4 regions of the Faecalibacillus sp. H12 genome follow, and region 2 is predicted to be linked to each of the others. Evidence: predicted binding sites of a transcription regulator. Region 2 holds the regulator's gene; each other region holds the start of a gene.
What was found. Region 2 encodes Rex, which represses fermentation and respiration genes when NADH is low (regulators of the CRP and FNR family bind a similar motif). Its sites were predicted from a motif close to GTGAANNNNTTCAC; they were not measured.
Positions count from the first base shown of each region.

Region 1: gap (type I glyceraldehyde-3-phosphate dehydrogenase) is a predicted target of Rex. The motif match lies at 2,389-2,402, and genes of this name have one in related genera.
Region 3: adhE (bifunctional acetaldehyde-CoA/alcohol dehydrogenase) is a predicted target of Rex. The motif match lies at 2,561-2,574, and genes of this name have one in related genera.
Region 4: fucO (lactaldehyde reductase) is a predicted target of Rex. The motif match lies at 3,340-3,353, and genes of this name have one in related genera.

Region 1 covers NZ_JABWDK010000010.1:67,104-72,940, reverse strand. Annotated here, with positions in the region: gene HUU89_RS08560 (MerR family transcriptional regulator) at 1-958, opposite strand, end outside; gene gap (type I glyceraldehyde-3-phosphate dehydrogenase) at 1,328-2,341, opposite strand; gene HUU89_RS08550 (ATP-dependent Clp protease proteolytic subunit) at 2,602-3,174, shown strand; gene HUU89_RS08545 (SpaA isopeptide-forming pilin-related protein) at 3,167-5,837, opposite strand, start outside.
Region 2 covers NZ_JABWDK010000002.1:317,354-323,190, forward strand. Annotated here, with positions in the region: gene HUU89_RS04620 (energy-coupled thiamine transporter ThiT) at 1-144, shown strand, start outside; gene HUU89_RS04625 (DUF402 domain-containing protein) at 224-781, shown strand; gene tsaE (tRNA (adenosine(37)-N6)-threonylcarbamoyltransferase complex ATPase subunit type 1 TsaE) at 756-1,226, shown strand; gene tsaB (tRNA (adenosine(37)-N6)-threonylcarbamoyltransferase complex dimerization subunit type 1 TsaB) at 1,204-1,809, shown strand; gene rimI (ribosomal protein S18-alanine N-acetyltransferase) at 1,800-2,240, shown strand; gene tsaD (tRNA (adenosine(37)-N6)-threonylcarbamoyltransferase complex transferase subunit TsaD) at 2,243-3,265, shown strand; gene HUU89_RS04650 (redox-sensing transcriptional repressor Rex) at 3,267-3,899, shown strand; gene asnS (asparagine--tRNA ligase) at 3,910-5,292, shown strand; gene HUU89_RS04660 (metallophosphoesterase family protein) at 5,345-5,837, shown strand, end outside.
Region 3 covers NZ_JABWDK010000010.1:48,490-54,326, reverse strand. Annotated here, with positions in the region: gene adhE (bifunctional acetaldehyde-CoA/alcohol dehydrogenase) at 1-2,539, opposite strand, end outside; gene HUU89_RS08480 (glycerophosphodiester phosphodiesterase family protein) at 2,656-3,351, opposite strand; partial or broken gene HUU89_RS08475 (RNA-guided endonuclease TnpB family protein) at 3,670-4,062, opposite strand; gene HUU89_RS08470 (Cof-type HAD-IIB family hydrolase) at 4,107-4,898, opposite strand; gene nusG (transcription termination/antitermination protein NusG) at 4,941-5,495, opposite strand; gene secE (preprotein translocase subunit SecE) at 5,498-5,737, opposite strand; gene rpmG (50S ribosomal protein L33) at 5,750-5,837, opposite strand, start outside.
Region 4 covers NZ_JABWDK010000018.1:17,586-23,422, reverse strand. Annotated here, with positions in the region: gene HUU89_RS10650 (helix-turn-helix domain-containing protein) at 1-460, opposite strand, end outside; gene HUU89_RS10645 (sodium-dependent transporter) at 621-1,976, opposite strand; gene fucO (lactaldehyde reductase) at 2,118-3,263, opposite strand; gene HUU89_RS10635 (RNase H1/viroplasmin domain-containing protein) at 3,425-3,694, shown strand; gene tnpA (IS66 family insertion sequence element accessory protein TnpA) at 3,806-4,138, shown strand; gene tnpB (IS66 family insertion sequence element accessory protein TnpB) at 4,135-4,491, shown strand; gene tnpC (IS66 family transposase) at 4,593-5,837, shown strand, end outside.

The DNA.
Region 1 (5,837 bases), on a different contig from region 2:
GAATATTATAGGGATCTTCAATATGTTTTACTTTCTTTTCTACAATTATCGCAATATATCTTGCATCATCATTTAAAATCATTGGCCAATAAAAATAAAATGTTTGTCCATTTTTAAATGTGAAATTAAAATCAGAAACATAAGCTTCATAAGCTAATGGACTTCCTGTACTCATATAATTTTTCTTAGCTACAACTTCAAGTTTTTCAATATCTTCATATAAACATTTATGCATAAATTGATGTTTTTTATTAAAAACAACTGCAAAGAAATATTTAAAATTGTTCATTGGCCCATCAAATTGATAATAGTAAATACCATCACTTAAAAACTCTATAGATTGATTAAGCGTATTATCTAACATCATTGCAGATGTTTGTTTGAAAGAAAATGCTATCATTAACATAAATGTCACTATAAAAAATAATATACCTACTAAAATTCTCATATTGCCTAAATCATATGGCATTCTAGCAAATGACCCAGCAACTACAATAGCCCCTATAAAAGTAATAATTAATTGTCTTCTTGCAAGTTCTGGTGTAATTTTTCTTCCTAATGAAACTGTTGAAGTAGTTTTTCGAAAGCCTAACCCCATTTTATTATTATTATTTTTAATTTCACTTAATTCTTCTATTAAAGGTAAATCTTTATCATAGTAATCATCTATTGTATCTTTGATTTCATTCATACTTTCTATTTGTTTTTGCATGTTCACTTGATTGATTTTTAAACAATGCCTAAAATCCAATTCACCTTCTAATATCGCCTTGATATCATCAACAGAAATTTGTAGATTTCTCAAAAATTTAATAATTTTCAATTTTTGGACTGTTTCATCATCATAATCACGATAACCATTTTCCTCCCTTTTAGGTTGAATAAGCCCCTCCTTTTCATAATATCGAATTGTATACTTTGAAAGGCCTATTTCTTTTTCTAATTCATTTGTTTTCATATTACCTTTCCTCCTTTCAACATCATTGAACACTATGGAGTGGCTCCACAGTCAATACTTATTGTAAAATAATTCAATAAAATACCCTATTTACATAAATTTAATAACAATCTCTTTAAATTTTCTTAGTTACATATCTTTTACTTCTTTTACATTTTAAACAATACACTTATCTTATTAACAAATCATATATTTCAATAAGAATAGTATTTATCTAATTATACATTAGAATTATTGTTTTTTATTGTTTTACAAAATATTCTCTATAAAAGAAAAAACTCGTAAATCAAAATTGATTTACGAGTTAAAGAACAAAAAAGGGCTTCTTCTATCTTGAAACCCTTTTTTATTTAGCATATTTTCGCTAGATTAAGCTAATTCAGCAAAATATTTAATAGTTCTAACCATGTTAGAAGTGTATGAGTTTTCGTTGTCATACCAAGCAACTGTTTGAACTTCTGTAGTTCCGTTGTCTAATGGTTTAACCATAGTTTGAGTTGCATCGAATAATGATCCGTAAGTGATTCCTACGATATCAGAAGATACTAATGGTTCTTCAGTATATCCGAATGATGGAGTAGTTGCTGCTTTCATAGCTGCATTTACTTCTTCAACTGTAACTTCACCTTCAACAACTGAAGTTAAGATAGTTGTAGATCCAGTTGGAACTGGTACACGTTGTGCAGAACCAATTAATTTACCATTTAATTCTGGGATTACTAATCCGATTGCTTTTGCAGCACCTGTTGAGTTAGGAACGATGTTAACTGCAGCTGCACGAGCTCTTCTTAAGTCACCTTTTCTATGAGGTCCATCTAATACCATTTGATCTCCAGTGTAAGCATGTACTGTTAACATGATACCAGATTTGATTGGTGCTAAATTATTTAAAGCGTTAGCCATTGGTGCTAAACAGTTAGTTGTACATGAAGCTGCTGAGATGATAGTGTCAGAAGCTTTTAAAGTACCTTCGTTTACACCGAATACGATTGTTGGTAAGTCATTTCCAGCAGGTGCTGAGATAACAACTTTTTTAGCTCCAGCATCGATATGAGCTTGAGATTTAGCTTTAGATACATAGAACCCAGTACATTCTAATACTACGTCTACACCGATTTCTCCCCATGGTAATTCAGCTGCGTTAGCTTTAGCGTAGATTTTGATTTCTTTTCCATCAACTGTGATTGAATCTTCACCAGCTTCTACTGTATCAGCTAATGCATATTTACCTTGTGCTGAATCATATTTTAATAAGTGTGCTAACATTTTAGGATTAGTTAAATCGTTGATTGCTACAACTTCATATCCTTCTGCATTAAACATTTGTCTGAATGCTAGACGTCCGATACGTCCAAATCCGTTAATTGCTACTTTTACTGCCATTTTATTAATATTCCTCCTTGTAAATAGCTTTTATGCCATTATTATAAGTCAAAAACTTCACAAAAGCAACTATTACAACGTTGATTTCTTGTATAAGATGCATTAATTTTTCCTTTATTTTTCTAATAATTCCCATTTCATCATATCGTTAGCGCTTACACTATTTTCTACTATTTTTTTAAAAAAATTTTTACTTATTTCATCAGCGCAAAGAATAATTTTTATTATTAATTTCTATAATTACATATGGAGGTTATTTTATGCATCTAATACCAACCGTTATAGAAAAAGATAAAAATCATCAATATGCCTACGATATCTATTCCAAACTTTTAGAAGAAAGAATTATTCTACTTACAGGAACTATCGACGATGCCATGGCAAGTTCAATTATTGGTCAATTACTTTATTTAGAAGCACAAGATAATAAAAATGATATTTACATGTATATCAATTCACCTGGCGGTAGTGTTTCTGCAGGACTAGCAATTTTTGATACAATGAACTTTGTTTCATGTGATGTCAGCACAATTTGTTGTGGCATGGCAGCAAGTATGGCTTCTATTCTTTTAAGTGCAGGTTCCAAAGGAAAAAGATGTGCATTAAAAAATAGTGAAATAATGATACATCAACCTCTTGCCTCTTTAGAAGGACAAGCAAGTGATATTGAAATAAACGCCAAAAGAATATGCAAACAAAAGAAAAAACTTTCACTTATTTTAAGCGAAAATTCTAAACAATCATTAGAAAAAATCATTCATGATTGTGATCGTGATTACTACTTAGATCCATTAGAAGCTTTAGAATATGGTCTTATTGATGAAATCATTTAGATTTAGGGGATTTAACATCCCTTTTTCTACATAAAAAAATACAAATTCCACTTAAAGCACCAAGCATTATAAAATAATTCAACTTTGAACTATCACCTGTTTTAATTGCTTGAATAATTGGTTGATCATACATGATGACTTTTTGTATTTCTCCAGTATCTTTAATCACAAATTCGACTTTTTCACTCTTTTCATAACCATAAGGTGCCATTGTTTCTTCTAAAATATATTTTTTACCAACTTCCAAATGACAAATGCGGTGTTCTTGATCAGTTGAAATCCAAGAATCAAGAACTTCTCCATCTTCATTTTTCACTTGTAAATGAGCTCCAGACAATTCTTTTTTATTTGTTATGTCTTTTTTAGAAATATCCACTTTAATATCTTCATCAACAACTTTTAAAACAATATTCTTTTCTCTTATTTCAAAAATTTGTTCTTTAGCTGTTGCATATCCACAAGGTGTCAATGTTTCTCTTAAAATATATTTTTCCCCACTATTAAGTCCTTGTATTAAGTGGGCTGTCTCATCTCCTTGAATATCTATACAATAATATGTCACATCTTCTCCATCTTTCAACATTAAAAAATAATCATTTGATTTTAATTGGGAAACAACTTTGTATTCAATACCTTCTTCATTTTTACCTTGACACATATCCCCTTTTAATATTTTTTTCTTCATAACATCATTAATATCAAAAATATGTTGTCCTGTAATCCATTGATCAATTCTATTTTTTGTTTTTGTAGAAACAACTGTAAGCTGTGCTCCTTTTAACAAATTACCATCTTCTTTTTGTTTATAAACTTTAACAAAAGTATCAATCATTTCTATTTTTTGATTTTCTTTTTCATAAGAAACTGTAAAAGATATATCATTTACTAAATTAAATCCTAAAGGTGCTAAATCTTCGTGTAAAGTATACGTTTTTCCTTCTTCTAACCCACTTACAGGATGTTCATTTCCATCACTATACCATTGATCAACTGTATTCCCTTCCTCATCTATTACTTGTAATAAAGCTCCTTGAATTTCTTCACCACCTAAAGTTACTTTAGAAATCGTTACAACTTTATCTTTCATATTTACTTTTTGAATTTTTCCATCTTCATTGACTTTAAATTCAATTTTCGTTGCTTTTACATATCCTGCTGGACTTGTATCCTCATTTAAATAATAAGTTTTTCCACTTTCTAATCCATCTATTTCATGGGCCTTATTAGATGAAATCCATTCATCAATAACTTTTCCCTCTAAATCCGTAATAGACATTTTAGCACCACTAACTTCTTGATCACCAGTAACATCGGTTTTAGTAAATGTTGTCTTAGTAATTTGATTTGTTTGTTCATGAGAGGTTGTATAAATTGTTGTTGTATGATCTTTTTGTGTAATTTCAAAATCATAAGGTGTAGAATCTAAAACATAACCTTGAGGGCATGAAACTTCAACAACTTGATATTTTCCAAGAGGAATTCCTGTCATTTCTAATTGACCATTTTCATCTACAGAAATAATTCCTTCTTCATTCATTATTCCTTTTGAAACTTGTACACCATTTGAATAAGTAATCATTTGACCATCATTTGTATCAACAATACATTTTCCACTTCCTAAAGTAATTATTTCCCCTTTAGAATATAATTTTTTCAAGGATACTGTATCAACAATATCATTCATTGCTACAACTTTATATTTTGTTTTTTTAATATCTTTATCTGCAAGATCAACAGCTCCCTGACGTGCGTCTTCAAGTTTCTTTTGAAGTTTTAATGTTCCTGTTGGTCTTAATGTATTTACAACAATTTTCTTTGTTGTCTTATCTTTTACAATTGTCACTTGCCATTTAGCAACAACAGGTGCAAAGTGATCTTCACATTCAATCTCAGTAAGTGAATAAGTTCCTACAGGTAAATAATCAATAAATAATTCATAATCTCCATTTTCATCTTTTGTGACTTCAAAAGTTTCATCATATCCTGTATAAGAAGTTGAAATTAATCTAAATTTAGAATTTTTTTGAAATTCAGAAGTATTATCTACCTTAGAAAGGCGTAACGCTCCAAAATCCAACCATTCAACTTCATATTTTAATTTATTTCCATCAGGATCTAAATTCCATGAACCTTCTGTTTGTGTTCCTTCTGCACCATCTTTAATAGCTAATGCAGTAAACATTTCACAACCTTTTCCCGCAATATTTCCTGACTTATAATTTTCTGGACTATTTTTACATGGTGCTGTTAAATAGAAACTTTCTCCACCATTTACAGTTGCCGTCCCTCCTGTTTGCATCGTTCCTTTTGTTACGTTATATAGTGTAACATTATTTTGTAAAGGAACTTGAATGGTAGAATGACTTGTTCCTTCTAATTTAACAGTATTTGTTTTTTGAAGTTTATTTACCTTATCAAATTCAGCCTTAAAAGAGGCTGTAACTCCACCATCTTGACTTGGGCTAAAATAAGCATAACCAATATCAGGTTGATTCATAAGCCAGTTATAGCCCCATAAAATATTATCTCCATAACCACTATTACCATCTGCATTTGGCCATTTAGCATTGAAATCTTTTAAGTTTAACCCCATTAAATCTCCGCCATAAGCATAAGAAAGCCAAATATGGGTAAACAAATAAGCACCATCATCAAAGTTACCA
Region 2 (5,837 bases):
TTGATTTCAGGATGGTATGCTTTCCAAACACCATTACAAGCAAACTTAACTTATAACTTACCTTATAATATTGCAACAATCATTGCTTGCTTTATTTTGTTTGTGATTTTATATCCAAGACTTAAAAAAGCAGTTCATTTATAAGACTCGTTTCGAGTCTTTTTTTCTTTGAAAGAAAGATGAATTTGTGTATAATGTAAATGTTAATAAGGAGTCGTTTGCTGTGGAAGATATTGTAGGAAAGAAAATCTTAATACATGGATATAAACATAATGGTAAAATACATAGATGTTGGTCAAAGGGACTTGTTTTACAAGAAACGGATGATCATTACATTGTTATTAATAATCGGACATTGGTGACAGAATCAGATGGCAGAATGTGGCATACACGTGAACCTGCTATTTGGTATATGCCCAAACATAAATGGTACAATGTAATTTGTATGATTAGAAAAACAGGAGTGTATTATTATAGTAATATTGCTTCACCAACTTTATATGATGGAGAGGCTTTAAAATATATTGATTATGATTTAGATTTAAAAGTATTTCCAGATGGAAACTATCGCATTTTAGATCAAGAAGAATATCGTCAACATGCTCGTGAAATGGGCTATAGTGATGAATTAGACAAAATTTTAAAGAAACAACTAGATGTTTTGATTGATTTAGCGGTAAAAAAGGGAGGACCATTTGATCAGAATTTTACTAAGAAATGGTATGGTTTTTATCAAGATTTAAAAGAGGGTTATTATGGAAAAAGTGATTACTATAAATAATAGAGATGAAACATTAGCTTTTGGTGAATATTTAGGAAAATTACTAAAACCGCATATGTTATTGACACTTAATGGTGATTTGGGTGCAGGCAAAACAACCTTTACTAAGGGAATAGGAAAGGGTTTAGGAATTAAAAGAATTATTAATTCACCAACTTTTACAATTTTAAAACAATATCAAGGAAATTATCAATTATCTCATTTTGATGCTTATCGCTTAGAAGGACAAAGTGAAGATTTAGGCTTTGAAGAAATTTTTGATAGTGATGATATTTGTGTGGTTGAATGGCCAGAATTTTTAGAAGATATTTTACCTCAAGAACGTTTAGCAATGACGATAAAAAGAATCGATGATGATCATAGAGAATTTATTTTAAAACCAATTGGTAAAAAATACGAAGAACTTGTAAAGGAGATTGAATATGAAAACAATTGTCATGGATAGTGCTAATAAGTATTTAGTAGTAGCTTTATATGAAAATCAAAAATGTTTAGCTTCTTTACAAGAAGAAGGAAATCGAAAGCAATCTGAGTATGCAATCGTTTATTTACAAAAATTATTACAAGAAAATCATTTAAAAATGAGCGATTTTGATGAAATGGTCATTACTATTGGACCGGGTTCTTATACTGGTGTACGTGTTGCTTTAACGATTGCGAAAACATTAAATGCAACGATGAATATTAAGGTAAAAACTGTTTCTTCTTTAAAGGCGATGGCAGGAATGAAAAAAGCTATTTCTATTTTAGATGCAAGAAGCCATAAATTATTTCTAGGAATTTACAATGAAGGAAAGGTTATTGTTGATGATTGTTTAATAAATATTGATGAATTTGAAAATTATCAAAAACAATATACTGATTATGAAATTGTTGGTGATACACATTTAGTAGGAATACTTGAAAAAGAAGTGGATCTTGCCAAGCATATTTATACACTTTCTACTTTAGAAAAAGAAATAGAAAATGTTGATGGTCTTGTTCCAAGATATATTAAGGAAGTTGAGGCTAAAAAAATATGTCAATAAGAGAAATGAAAGTTGATGATTTAAAAAGAATTGTAGAATTAGAAAAAGATCTTTTTTTATCACCATGGAATGAAGAAGATTTTATACATGAATTAAAAGAAAACCCTATGGCGGGTTATTATATTCTTGAAAAAGAAAATCAAATTATTGGATACATAGGATTATGGTTTTTAGGTGATCAATGTCAAATTACAACAATTGCGACGGATCGACATTTTCAAGGACAAGGGTATGCAAGCCAACTGATGGAATACGCTCTTGAAAAAAGTGAAGAATTACATTATCAAAATGTTAATTTAGAAGTACGTGTTTCAAATGTAAAAGCAATTGCTTTATATCAAAAATTTGGGTTTAAAAATGTTGCTGTTAGAAAAAGATACTATAGCAATGGTGAAGATGCGTATTTAATGATCAAGAAATTGGAGGGATAGAGATGTCATTATTACTAGCAATTGAATCAAGTTGTGATGAAATGGCGATGGCTGTCTTAAAAGATCAAAGAGAATTTTTAAGTAGTGTCGTGGCAAGTCAAATCGACATACATGCAATGTATGGTGGTGTTGTCCCTGAAATTGCCAGCCGTAAGCATGTTGAATGTGTATCTGTTGTTTTAAAAGAAACGTTAAAACAAGCAAATATAAAAATGGAAGACCTTGATGCTATTTGTGTAACAAAAGGTCCAGGACTTGTTGGCTCTTTACATATTGGTTTACAAGTCGCTAAAACACTTTCTTTGGCTTATGATAAACCATTAATTGGGGTTCACCATATTGCAGGGCATATTTATGCAAATAATTATGAAAAAGATATTGTTTATCCAGCACTATGTCTTGTAGTCAGTGGTGGGCATACAGAGCTTGTTTTGATGAAACATCCTTATTCTTTTGAAGTGATTGGTGAAACTTTAGATGATGCTGTTGGAGAAGCATATGATAAAGTGGGAAGAGTTTTAAATCTTCCTTATCCAGGAGGACCGGTTTTAGATAAAATGGCTCATTTAGGAAAGGCAAGTTATCATTTACCTAAACCATTAGATGATGATAGTTATAATTTTAGTTTTAGTGGTTTAAAATCAGCAGTAATCAATTTAGCACATAATCATAGACAAAAAGGTTTAGAAATCAATCAAAATGATTTAGCAACGTCTTTTCAAAATGTTGTTGTTGATGTTTTGGTCGATAAAACGATTCGAGCTGCTAAAGAATATGGTGTTAAAGAAATTATGTTAGCTGGTGGGGTTTCTGCTAATAGGGGTTTAAGAGAAAAGATGAAAGAGCAAGTTGCCATGTTAGAAGACGTACAATTGTCTCTTCCACCAATGAAATGTTGTACAGATAATGCAATGATGATTGCTTTAGCAGGAAAAGTTATGTATGATAATAATAAGTTTAGTGATTTATCGCTTGGCATTAAACCACATCTTGATTTAGAATTAGAATCAATAGGAGGGGATTAGTGTGGAGAAAAAAATATCAAAAGCGACAATGTCCCGTTTTCCTGTTTATTTAAAAGCGCTTAGAAAAATGCAACATGAAGGAAAAGAAACATGTTTATCGAGTGAATTGTTTGAAATTACAGGAATACAAGATACAACAATTAGGCGTGATTTTACATATTTATCAAAAACGGATAATTTTGGTAGACGTGGAAGAGGCTATGATGTTAAACATCTTATAGATGGTTTAAGTGAAGTTTTAGGTTTACGATTAGATGAACCTATTATTTTAATTGGGGTTGGCAATTTAGGAAGTGCCATTTTAAAATATAATCGTTGGCAATATACAGTAGGTAAGATTGTTTGTGGTTATGATATGGATAAAAATAAAGAAGGGGAAAGATTTGGTGTGAAAATTTGTCATATTGACAAGTTGGAAGAAACTTTTCCAAGTGATTGTAAAATTGCTATTTTGGCGATTTCAGAAAATGTTCAAGAAACAGTGGATCGTTTAATGAAATTAGGCATTAAAGGAATTGTAGATTTTACGCATAGTCATTTTATGGTTCAAGAAGGCGTTGAAGTCCAAACAGTAGATGTTGTGGTAGCTATTCAAGAATTAGTAATTAAAATGAAATCAAATGATCAAGAATAGGGAGAGAAAAATGTTTGAATTTATTACAGTAAGAGAATTATATGAATTATATATCAATGATAGAGACCAATTAGATGGTATTGAATATGTTGAATTACAAGGATGGATCCGTACAAATAGAAATAGTGGGAAAATCGGATTTTTAGCTTTAAATGATGGAACATATTTTAAAAATGTACAAGTTGTTTATTTAGATGAAATTATTGATAATTATGAAGAAGCTTCTCATATTTCTACAGGAAGTGCTGTTAAAGTAACTGGTAAATTAAAATTAACACCAGATGGAAAACAACCTTTTGAAATTGAAGCAACACATTTAGTGGTTGAAGGAACTTGTGATGAAGATTTCCCATTACAAAAGAAAAGACATTCTTTTGAATACATGAGAGAAATTCCTCACTTAAGACCAAGAGCAAATACTTTTTATGCAATCTTTAGATTAAGATCTGTTTTATCAATGGCTATTCATGAATTCTTCCAAAACCAAGGATTCGTTTATGTCCATACACCAATCATTACTTCAAATGATGGTGAAGGTGCTGGAGAAATGTTTAGAGCAACAACAATCGATAATACAGAATTTGATAAAGATTTCTTTGGAAAAGAAGCTTATCTTACAGTTACAGGACAATTACATGTTGAAGCTTTTGCTTTAACATATCGTGATGTTTATACATTTGGACCTGCCTTTAGAGCGGAAAATTCAAATACTTCAAGACATGCTAGTGAATTCTGGATGATTGAACCTGAAATTGCTTTTGCTGACTTAGAAGATGATATGGATTTAATTGAAGATATGGTTAAATACTGTATTGATTATGTCTTAGATAATGCACCAGAAGAAATGAAATTCTTTGAAAGCATGATTGATAAAGAATGTATCAAACGTATCAAAGCAGTTAGAGATAGTGATTTTAAACGTATGACTTATACAGAAGCAATCGATTATTTATTAAAAGCAGATGTTAAATTTGAAAATAAAGTAGAATGGGGTATGGATTTAAATTCAGAACACGAACGTTATATCTGTGAAAAAATTGTTGGTGGACCAGTATTTTTAACAGATTACCCTAAAGAAATCAAAGCATTCTATATGCGTTTAAATGATGATGGTAAAACAGTAGCTGCTTGTGATTTACTTGTTCCAGGAATTGGTGAACTTGTTGGTGGATCACAACGTGAAGAAAGATATGATGTCTTAGAAAAAATTATGGATGAAAAAGGAATGGCCAAAGAAGGATTACAATGGTACATGGATCTACGTCGTTTTGGTGGATGTAAACATGCTGGATTTGGTTTAGGATTCGATCGTTTCTTAATGTATTTAACAGGTATGCAAAATATTAGAGATGTTGAACCATTCCCAAGAACTCCAAGAAATTTAAAATTCTAAAAGCCTATTCGTTAGGCTTTTTTTTGTGTATAATATGTGGGAGGTGACACACATGAATGAATATGATTTGATGAATCTCTATTTTAATTTTATTTTTAAAGACGGTAATAAGTCATTTAGGAATGTGTATGCAAGTTACGAACAACTTGGAGAATTTAAAAATTGGTTAACAAAACAAAATATAAAATTTCCATTTGTACATCAAATTCAAAAAAATGAATGTGAGTTACTTTTTAGAAGTAAAAACTTTGAAACCTATGATACGGCTTTTAAAACAAGTTATGCACATGATTTTCATAAATATATAGCAAAGGAAAAAGAAAAATATCAAGTCATTTTATTATCGGGAATCGATCAGCAATTCTTGGAAAATTTTGATAATAGTTATAATCATGATTTGATGCGCGTTTTTTGTATAAAAAAGGCATTGAAAGAAGATATCTCTTTATATGGACCTTTTCATCTGTTTTTAAATGCTCTTTATCAAATAGATTGTTGGCCTGGTGTTTTTATATTTAAAGGAGAGCAAAGTGTTTTTTATCCTG
Region 3 (5,837 bases), on a different contig from region 2:
CATTCATAGCAATTCTATGAACTGATTCTTCCCAAGCTTCTCTTGAGATACCTTGAGATTCTACGTTAGATGCAACACCTACTTTGTGACATAATTCTTCACAAGCATCAGCGAACATTTCAACACCTTCAGCTGGAGTTTTAGGATTTAATCCAATTAATTGAGCTAATTCCATGAATTTAACATCAGCTTTATAGTTTTCAATTTTTGGCCAGATATTTAATTTAGTTGGAATAGTTCCGTTATATCTAATTACGTGTGGTAATAAGATACCATTTGTTCTACCATGAGGAATATGCCATTCTCCACCAATCTTATGAGCTAATGAGTGGTTCATTCCTAAGAATGCATTTGCGAATGCCATACCTGCGATAGTTGCAGCATTATGCATTTTTTCTCTAGCAATTGGAGTACCTTTCTTAACTGATTCTTCTAAGTATTCAAATACTAATTTAACAGCTTGTTTAGCCCATCCATCAGTAAAGTCAGATGCTAAGATTGAAACATAAGCTTCAACCGCATGAGTTAATACGTCGATACCTGTATCAGCAGCGATTGCTCCTGGTAATGACATTACGAATTCAGGGTCAACGATAGCGATAGTTGGTGTTAAAGCATAGTCAGTTAATGGATATTTTTTGTTTTCTTTCTTATCAGTGATAACTGCGAAAGGAGTAACTTCTGATCCAGTTCCTGATGTAGTTGGGATACAGATCATTTTTGCTTTTTTACCTAATTCAGGGAATTTGAAAGCACGTTTTCTGATATCCATGAATTTTTGTTTGATATCATCAAAGTTAACTTCTGGGTTTTCATACATTAACCACATAACTTTAGCAGCATCCATTGATGATCCCCCACCTAAAGCAATGATACAATCAGGTTCGAATTTTCTCATTAATTCTACCCCTTCTCTTACAGTATCAATACTTGGATCTGGTTCAACATCAAAGAATAATTCGATATCTACATGATTACGTCTTCTTCTAATAACGTCTTCGATTTTTTCAACATAACCAAGATTTACCATACTTCTATCAGTAACGATCATGGCTTTTTCCATATGTTTCATATCTCTTAAGTATCTAATTGAATTCTTTTCAAAGTATACTTTTGGAGGAAGTTTAACCCATTGCATATTGTTATTACGTCTCCCTATTCTCTTAATATTGATTAAGTTAACAGCACTTACGTTGTTAGATACTGAGTTATGTCCGTAAGAACCACAACCTAATGTTAATGATGGAATGAATGCATTATATACTGATCCAATACCACCGAATGTTGATGGAGCGTTTTCAATGATACGGATTGCTTTACATGCATGACCGAATTTTTTAGAAATTTCATGATCTTCTGTATGAATTGCAGCAGAGTGACCTAAACCATTAAATTCAACCATTGCAGCTGCTTTAGCGATACCATCATCAGTGCTTTTAGCTTTTAAGATAGCTAATACTGGAGATAATTTTTCTCTAGTTAATGGTTCATTTGGTCCTACTTCTTTACATTCAGCACAGATAATTTGTGTTTCAGCAGGCACTTTGAATCCAGCTTGTTCAGCAATCCATTCAGCAGGTTTACCTACAACATTTGGATTTAATTTAGCTTGAGCAACATTTTCTGAATAAGCTTCTGCACCAAACATGAATTTTTCAAGTTTAGCTTTTTCTTCTTTATTTACAAAGTAAACATGGAATCTTTTAATTTCTTTCATGAAATCACTGTAGATTTCTTGGTCAACGATTGCTGCTTGTTCAGAAGCACAAATCATACCATTGTCGAAAGATTTTGATAATACGATATCATTTACAGCTCTTGGTAATACACATGTTTTTTCAACATATGCAGGTACGTTACCAGCACCTACACCTAAAGCAGGTTTTCCACATGAATATGCAGCTTTAACCATTGCGTTACCACCAGTTGCTAAGATAGTTGCAATACCTGGGTGATTCATTAATGCATTAGTAGCATACATAGATTTAATTGATAACCATTGGATACAGTTTTCTGGTGCACCAGCAGCAATAGCAGCATCTCTAATTACGATAGCAGCTTGTTTTGAACTTTCATGAGCGCTTGGGTGGAACGAGAAAATGATTGGGTTTCTTGTTTTTAAAGCGATTAATGATTTGAAAATTACTGTTGAAGTTGGGTTAGTTGTTGGAACGATACCACAAACAACACCCACTGGTTCAGCAATTTCAGTAATACCAGTTAATGGATCTTCATTGATGATCCCTACTGTTTTTAAATGACGTAAATTGTTAGTAACATATTCACATGCAAATAAGTTTTTAACAGCTTTATCTTCAAATACTCCACGTCCTGTTTCGTTAACTGCAGCTTCAGCTAAAATACCATGATGGTCTAGTCCAGCTACAGAACATTTAGCAACGATGTAGTCTACTTGTTCTTGTGTAAAATCTTCAAATTCTTCTAAAGCTTTTAAAGCTTTGTTTACAAGGTCATCAACATGAGCATCAGTTTCTGCTTCAGTTGGGACAGCTTGTTGTACAGGTTTTTTTTCTGCCATTTTATTTCCTCCATAACTATTGTGAAATTTTTCATTTGTACACAACCATATTACATGAAAAACATACAAAAAACAAGCATTATCGCTCGTTTGATGTAAAAAAATAACGTAGGTGATTACATTTTTAATTTCTTAAAATTTTTATTTGCAATAACAATATTGACACCTTTTTCCTTAAAATAAGCATATCTAAAACGGTTCTTTACACCCCATGTATTGATGTCTAATCCAGCTTTTAAAAAGAGTGCAATTTCATCTTCATCTAGAAAATCTTCACGTGCATGTACATGAAATTTTTGTGTTAAACATAATTGTTTATTTTTTTCATAATCATCTTCAAAAAGATAACCTAAATATAAAGATGAATCGATTGCTCTTAATTTATAAAGAGAATCAACATAAAAACTTGAAAAGAGAACTTGATCTAACATCCCCATTTCTTTGATCATTTGATAGCTTTCTAGTTCTATTCCTGGATATTGAATTTTATTTGTTTTAATTTCTAAGTTGATCTTTACATTTTTTCCTTTACATAATTCCAATAATTCTTTCAACAAAGGAATTCTTTGAGGATTTTCTTTTGTTCCAAAATTATATGCACAAAGCTCTTCATAAGTCATATCTTTAATATAACCTTTTCCATCACTTGTTCGATTGATTTTTTCATCATGACATAAAACAAGAACACCATCTTTTGTTTTATGCACATCTGTTTCAATACCATCAAATCCACTTTCAATAGCTTTTGAAAAAGCTAACATTGTATTTTCAGAATATTGATCACTATAACCTCTATGTCCAAACAACAACATAGTCTCACCTCCAAAGCCTATTTTACTCTTTTTATTGTTAAGAATACACCAAAAAAATGTAATTTAAAAAGCAGACTTTTATAAAGAGTCTACTTTTCATGTACTATTTTAAAAGAATCTAAATAATAAAGTTCAAGATCTTTATTACATTCTAACATACTACATTCACTAAATATTCTTGTTTTGACACTCCCCATGTCTAAGACAGGGGATTCTTACTACCTGCCAACATTGTTGGCTGACCAGTTCATTTCTGATAGGTCGCAGTGCAAGTTAGAGGTATGCCATTGCCCTTCCTAGGGCAGAACCTATAGTTCTCTAGGCAGTATATCTGTTACCAATATACTCAGTTGAGTTGCATATATTTATTGCTCCCAATAAATCCCTATGTGTATGAAATCCACATCTGCACGTATAATTTCTGTCATTTGCATGATGAACACTTCCACATATCGGACAGATCTGACTTGTATATGCTGGATCTACATACTCAACTTCTATGCCTGCAAGTTTTGCTTTGTATTCTATAAATGTAGCTAGTCTATAGAACGACCATGTATGCAGGCTATGATTGTTTTTTCGACTTGTTCTTGTCGTTGAGCGGATGTTTTGAAGTTGCTCTAATTTGATTACGGATACATCATGAGCTTTTGCCGTATTTACGATTTCACGACTTAGCTTATGATCTATATCTTTCATTGTTAATTTTTTTCTTTCATATAATCACCTTTGTCATTATAACAAAAAAATTCACTTTAAATAAAGTCACGTTCCTTCAACCATGTTGTAATTCCATCATCATTGACATCTGGACATATTTCATCAGCCACAAATTTTGCTTCAGGAACCGCATTATCCATTGCAACACCTGTTCCAACAGTTTCTAACATTTCTAAATCATTGCGTCCATCTCCAAAAGCAATCGTATCTTTGATATCTTTATGAAGTGCATCTACTAATTTTTGGATTCCTACAGCTTTAGAAACACCTTTTAATGTTAAATCAAACGAACATCCTGTTTGATGTCTTTGAATATCAAAATATGGAGATAATGTTTCAACTAAAAGAGGAATATCTTCTTTTGAATTGATAACGATCATTCCAATATATGTTTCAATTTCTTGTGGATCAAAATCATCAACAATTGTTTCATCTTTCATTCCCCATACTCTAGCAAATTCTTTATGTTGTGGGTCATTTTTATCTAAGACATAAATATAATCGCTACTTTCAAAATAGAAACTAAAATGATGTTCTTTAGATAATTTAATTGTTTCTTCTATTGCTTTTGCTGGAACAACAGCTTTATAAATAGCATCTCCTTTATATTCTACATAGCCCCCATTACAAGTGACATATCCACTAAAAGGATAATCCATAACACCTTCTGTAATAAAGCATTTGCATCTACCTGTAGCTAGAAATACATCATGACCTTTTTGTTTTAACTGATCAAAGGAATTTCTATTTATTGTTGATATACCATAAAGCCCTTTATTACAATCGATCAATGTACCATCTATATCAAAGAAAAATAATTTAGACATCTTTACCTCCATAATATAAAAGACAAATGTGAATACATTTGTCTAGAATGTTTTTTCTAATGCTACTAAATCAATTTCCATAGGTGTTTGATTACCTAAGAAATCAATAAGTACTTTAGCTGTTTCTTTTTCAAAATCAACCGATTCAACAGTTCCACTTTTACCAGCAAATGGACCTGAAATAACATTTACTTCATCTCCAACAGCATAGTCAATTTCGATTGCTGAAGTACTAATACCCATATTCTTTAAGATTGGATCTAATTCATGTTTTTGAAGTGGGAAAGGTTTTGCTCCTCCACCAGAAGAACCAATGAATCCTGAAACCCCTGAAGTATTACGTACAACATACCAAGCTTCATCTGTCATAACCATTTCTACAAGAACATATCCAGGAAACATATTTGTTACTTTGTTGATTTTTTTACCATCTTTAATAACTGTTTCTACATGTTCTGGAATTATGATATTATATAAGCAATCTTGTAATCCCATTGATTCAATACGTTTTTCTAAGTTTTCTTTTACTTTATTTTCATGACCATTGTATGTACAAACAACATACCATTGTCTTCCTTCATCATTCATTCCTGCCATAATTAATCCATCCCCAATGCTTTCAATATAAATGCAACAACGGCATCTCCACCAAAGAAGAATAACCCCATTACAAAAGTAAACACTAATACAGTTAAAGAATTATTAAATAATTCTTTTTTTGTTAACCAATGAATATTTTTAATTTCAGCTCTGATTCCTTTTAAATTGAACCACTCTTTAAATTTTAATTCATGTTCTACTTCTTCAACGACTTCTGTTTCCGCCTTTTTACCAAACACGACATAGCCTCCTTATTTTGTTTCTTTATGTAACGTATGCTTTCCACAACGTTTACAATATTTATTTAATTCTAATCTTTTTACATTTAATCGTTTATTT
Region 4 (5,837 bases), on a different contig from region 2:
TTGATTTCATAAAGACAAATGAATATCCAAGTACAATAATAATAGCAATGACAATAATAATGACAATTGCATATTTAACATATCTTAAGATATAGTGATCTTCATAAACTCCCTTTCTTGTCGGTTGTTTTTTAGTTGGTTGAATATTTTTTACTTTATCTACAAAAGTAACAGATCCTATATCTTCTTTTTTATTTTCTAAATCTTTTAAATCAGCCTTTTTAATTTCTCTCGTAATTGCATAATAATCATCAGCAATCGTCTCATCTATTTCTAAGTATCTTGCTATTTTTTTAAGATACATTTTTACATATAGCTCGTCTCCAACAAATCGTTCAAAAGCACCGTCTTCTATATCTTTAATGATATTAACAGATAACAATGTTGCTTCTGCGACTTCCTCTATTGTAACGCCTTTGGCAATGCGGGCTGCTTTTATCTTTTCACTTATTTTGTCCATAAAGACATCCTCCTTTACACTTAGGCATAATTAAACAAATAAATTATAGCACAAATGTTTTATTTGACAAATACAAAAGCTCATTTTATTTCTAATATATTATATACATAAAAAATGTCTTTTTTATGTCCAAAAAGAAAAAAAGCTTAAAAAAGCTTTTTTATAACGTAATAATTCCAAATGTTGATAAAATATAACTTAATAAAATAATTAATAATGTTGGAATACAAATATATTTCATCACAAAATTATAGACTTTTTCTCTTTTAAAAGCAGATGATATTTTAATTTCATCTGAAATTGTTTTTAATTTTGTTACAAAAATAATTAATAAAGCTGTACATAACGCTGAAATTGGCATCATACATGAATTTGTGACAAAATCAAAGAAATCTAATAAAGTCATTCCTAATGGTTGAATCCATCCTAAAACACCATAGCCAAGTGAAATAGGAATTCCTAAAGCTAACATTTCAATAATCATTGCTAAAGCTGCTTTTTTTCTAGAAATATGGAATTGTTCCATTAAAGTTGCGACTGAACATTCCATTAAAGAAATAGCTGATGTTAAAGCAGCAAATAAGACAAGTAAAAAGAATACACCACCAATAAATCCACCTAATTGAAGTGAATTAAATACTTTTGGCATTGTAATAAACATTAAAGATGCTCCAGCATTTAAACTATCTTTTCCTGAAAATGCAAAGACTGCAGGAATAATCATTAACCCCGCTAAAAAAGCAATCAACGTATCCATAATTTCTACTTGAGAAATTGCTTTTTCCATATCAACATCTTTTTTCATATAAGAACCATAAGTAAATAAAATTCCCATTCCAATCGATAAAGAATAGAACATTTGCCCCATCGCAGCAATGACTGTCATAATACTGAATTTAGAAAAATCAGGAATGATATAATATTTTAAACCTTCAATAGCCCCTGGTGTCATTAAACCATAAATTGAAATAAAAATAGCTATCACTACTAAAATAGGCATTAAGATCTTACTTACTTTTTCAATTCCTTTTTCTACACCTTTAATAACCACAATAAAAGTTAATACTGCAAAAACAACTAACCAAAAAGCTGGACTAATTGGATTAGCAATAAAATTTGAAAAATAGGTATCTTGTGTCAAGATATGACTTGATCCTCTTAAATATTCAAATAAGTATTTACATACCCAACCACCAACAACACAGTAATAAGGAACTATCAACATTGGAATAATTGAATTCAACCAACCACCAATCTTTAATTTTTTTGCTCCTAAGATTTTATATGCTTTGATTGGATTGTTTCCGGTCTTTCTTCCTAATGCTGTTTCACTTACAAGTAAAGCAAAACCAACTGTTAACGCTAAAATAACGTAAGTAAATAAAAAAGTACCTCCACCATATTTAGCCGCAAGATATGGAAAACGCCAAATGTTTCCTAATCCAACAGCCGAACCAGCAACCGCCATAACATATCCTAAACGGCCTGAAAAACTTGATTTTTTATTTTTTTCCATCGAATTTCCCCTTTTTAACATGTAAAAAGAATTATATTGAAACCTCATAAAAAGTCAACTTTATTGTGAAATTAATAACAAAATTTTCTTTTTTTAAATTTTAAAACAAAAAAACAGCCCTCATTGAGGACTGTTTTATTATTATAATAATGATTTATATAATTCTTTGATTTCTTCTACACTTGTATCTCTTGGGTTACCTGGACAGCAAGCATCTGCTAAAGCAGATTCACTTAAGAATTGTAAATCTTCTTCTTTAACGATTTCTTTTAAGTCAGCTGGAATACCAACATCTTTAGATAATTGTTTAACTGCATCTACAGCTGCTTTACGATATTCTTCTTGAGACATACCAGTAGTATCTACACCCATTGCTTCTGCAATGTCTTTATATTTTTCACCAGTATATGGTGCATTATATTCCATAACTGTTGGTAAGATGATAGCATTAGCAACACCATGAGGTGTATCATATAAAGCTCCAAGTGGATGAGCCATTGAGTGAACTAATCCTAAACCTACGTTAGAGAATCCCATACCTGCAACATATTGACCTAAAGCCATACCTTCTCTACCTTCAGGCGTATTTTCTACTGCACCTCTTAATGATTTAGAAATAATTTCGATAGCTTTGATATGGAACATATCTGACATTTCCCAAGCACCTTTAGTAATATAACCTTCGATAGCATGAGTTAAGGCATCCATACCTGTAGCAGCAGTTAATCCTTTAGGCATTGATGACATCATATCTGGGTCAACGAATGCTACAACTGGAATATCATGTACGTCTACACATACCATTTTACGATCTTTTTCAACATCTGTGATTACATAGTTGATTGTTACTTCAGCAGCAGTACCAGCTGTTGTAGGAACTGCAAAGATTGGTGTACAAGGATTTTTAGTTGGTGCAACACCTTCTAGGCTTCTTACATCAGCAAATTCAGGGTTTTTATCAATGATACCTACTGCTTTTGCTGTATCCATTGATGAACCACCACCAATAGCAATCATATAATCTGCTCCAGCATCATGTAATGCTTTAACACCTTGTTGAACATTTTCAATTGTTGGATTCGGTTTGATATTAGAATATAGTTCATAAGCTAATCCTGCTTTATCTAATAAATCAGTAACTTTTGCTGTTACTCCAAATTTTACTAAGTCTGGATCTGAACATACTAAAGCTTTTTTGAATCCTCTTGCTTTTGCTTCTTCAGGAATTGATTCAATTGCTCCTTTTCCATGATAACTTGTTTCATTTAATACAAATCTGTTTGCCATAATTAAATCTCCTCTTTTCTAACTACACATATTTTAGTATCATGTGAAAATAAAAACAAGTTACACATAAGGCTATGTGTAACATTTCACAAGTTTTATATCATTTTTATCCCATTACAAAAAGCTATAAATATGTCATAATAGAAACAAGGAGTGATATCATGAAATATTATGCTGTAAAAAAAGGAAGACATCCTGGTATTTATAACACTTGGGAAGAATGTCAAAAAGAAGTCGATCATTTTAAAGATGCTAAATTCAAAAGCTTTGATTCTAAAAAAGAAGCTTTAGCCTATTTAAAACAAAATAATCAAAAAAGTTCATTACATTCAAAACAAGAAACAACAAATCAAAGAAAACAAAATAAAGATAAAATATCATTAAGTAAAGATCAATATAAAGCTTATCAACGTAAGCGCCAAATAAAATAGTGGATAAAAATATAGAATTTTAAGAACTACAATATAGAATGTGGAGACTCCATAAACTATATTGTAGTTTTTATATTCTCCAAAAACTATATGGAAAGGAAGAGAGACTATATGACAGTACAGGAACTTACCGAAAATGAAAAATATAAATTTTGGTATTTTAAAATCAAAGAATGCAAGGAAAGTGGTTTATCTGTCAAAGATTTCTGTGACAAAAACAATATCAAGCCGTCGACTTATTATAATTATCAACAAAAAATCAGAAATATTTTATGTGATCAGATAAATGAAAACAACTACAAGAATGAAGTGTCCTTTGTTTCTGTTGAAAAGCAACCTCACAATAATGAAAAGATTATCATTATCAAGGGAAGCATTAAAATTGAACTTGATTCAGATACGCCTTACCAAAGTATTGAGCCTCTTTTGAAGTCGCTGTTATGATTGGTGATATTTCAAAAGCAGAACATATCTATATAGCTGTTGGCTATACAGATATGCGCAAACAGATCGATGGTCTTTCAGCTATCGTTCAACAGAATTTCAAGCTTGATCCTTTTTCTAATTCTGTGTTTCTGTTTTGTGGTAGAAATACAAGGACCATGAAGGCTCTGTATTGGGAAGGTGATGGTTTTGTATTACTTTATAAAAGACTTGAAAATGGTAAATTTAAATGGCCCAGAGATGAATCAGAAGCACTCGAAATAACTTCTCAACAGTTCAGGTGGCTGCTTGAAGGACTCTCTATCGTACAGCCCAAAACCATTCAGAAAAGTTATCCACAAGTTGTACTGTAAAGCCTTGATTTCATAGGAAGATATGCCTGTTTATGGTATAATAGATGTATGAAATGGAGGTGCTTTTGATGGCTGATACAGTTGAAAATTTAGCTTTGATAATGGCTAACCTGTCACATTCTATTGAAGAATTGAAAGCTACGATTGCATCTTTGAACAGTACGATTGACAGTTTGAAAGCTGAAAATGAATACTTAAAAAACAACAATGAACTTTTGCGTGAAGAAAATGCCTATTTAAAGAGAAAGCTGTTTGGTACCAAGAGTGAAAAGATAACACATTCTATGGATCAGCTTTCTCTTTTTGATGAAGCAGAAAATGAATGTGAACCTGAACTGCTTGAAGATATCTCATATACCAGAGCCAAAAAGAAACAAAAAGGGAAAATTGATATCAAATTAGACAATCTTAAACATGTAAAAAAAGTTTATGATATTGATGAAAAAGACAGAGTATGTGAGGAATGTGGCTCTAAACTATCTTATGTGGGTGAAGAGTTTGTAAGACATGAAGTTATTTATGAACCAGCCAAACTCTATGTAAAAGATATTTATCGAAAAACATATGAATGTCGAAACTGCAGAAAAAAAGGAAAGGCAGTAATGCTTAAAGCAGGAACACCTCAACCAGTTGTTCCACATTCATATACATCGCCAAGTGTACTGTCACAAGTGATTATCGATAAATATGTAAATCATATGCCTTTATACAGACAGGAATCAGAATGGAAACGATTAGGAATGGAGCTGTCAAGAACGACCATGGCCAACTGGATCATTATTGCCACCAAGGAATATTTCATTCCATTGGTGAACAGGATGCACGAACTGATGATGAAGGAATCACACATACATTGTGATGAAACGCCAGTTCAGGTATTGAATGAACCAGGTAAGAAGGCTACTTCCAAATCGTACATGTGGGTATATTCAAGTATCAAAGAAAGCAAAAGACCTGTTAAGATATTTGATTACAGACCTGACAGAAAAGCAACCAATCCTCAAGAATTTTTGAAAGGATTTGGTGGTACTATCATCACTGATGGTTATTATGGATATAACCATATAGATGGTGTGACTAATGCTTACTGTTGGGCACATGCCAGAAGGAAATTCTATGATGCTTTGCCTGTAGATATGAAGAATGCATCAGATACCCTCGCAAATACAGCTGTTGAAAAAATAGCCAGACTGTTTGCGATAGAAAAACAAATCGAAACATTATCACCTGATAAAAAGGCAAAAATACGTCAAGAAAAATCAAAGCCATTAGTTGATGACTTCTTTTCATGGTGCAAATATAACCAAAACAAGGTGTTAACTGCTTCTAAAACAGGAAGGGCTATA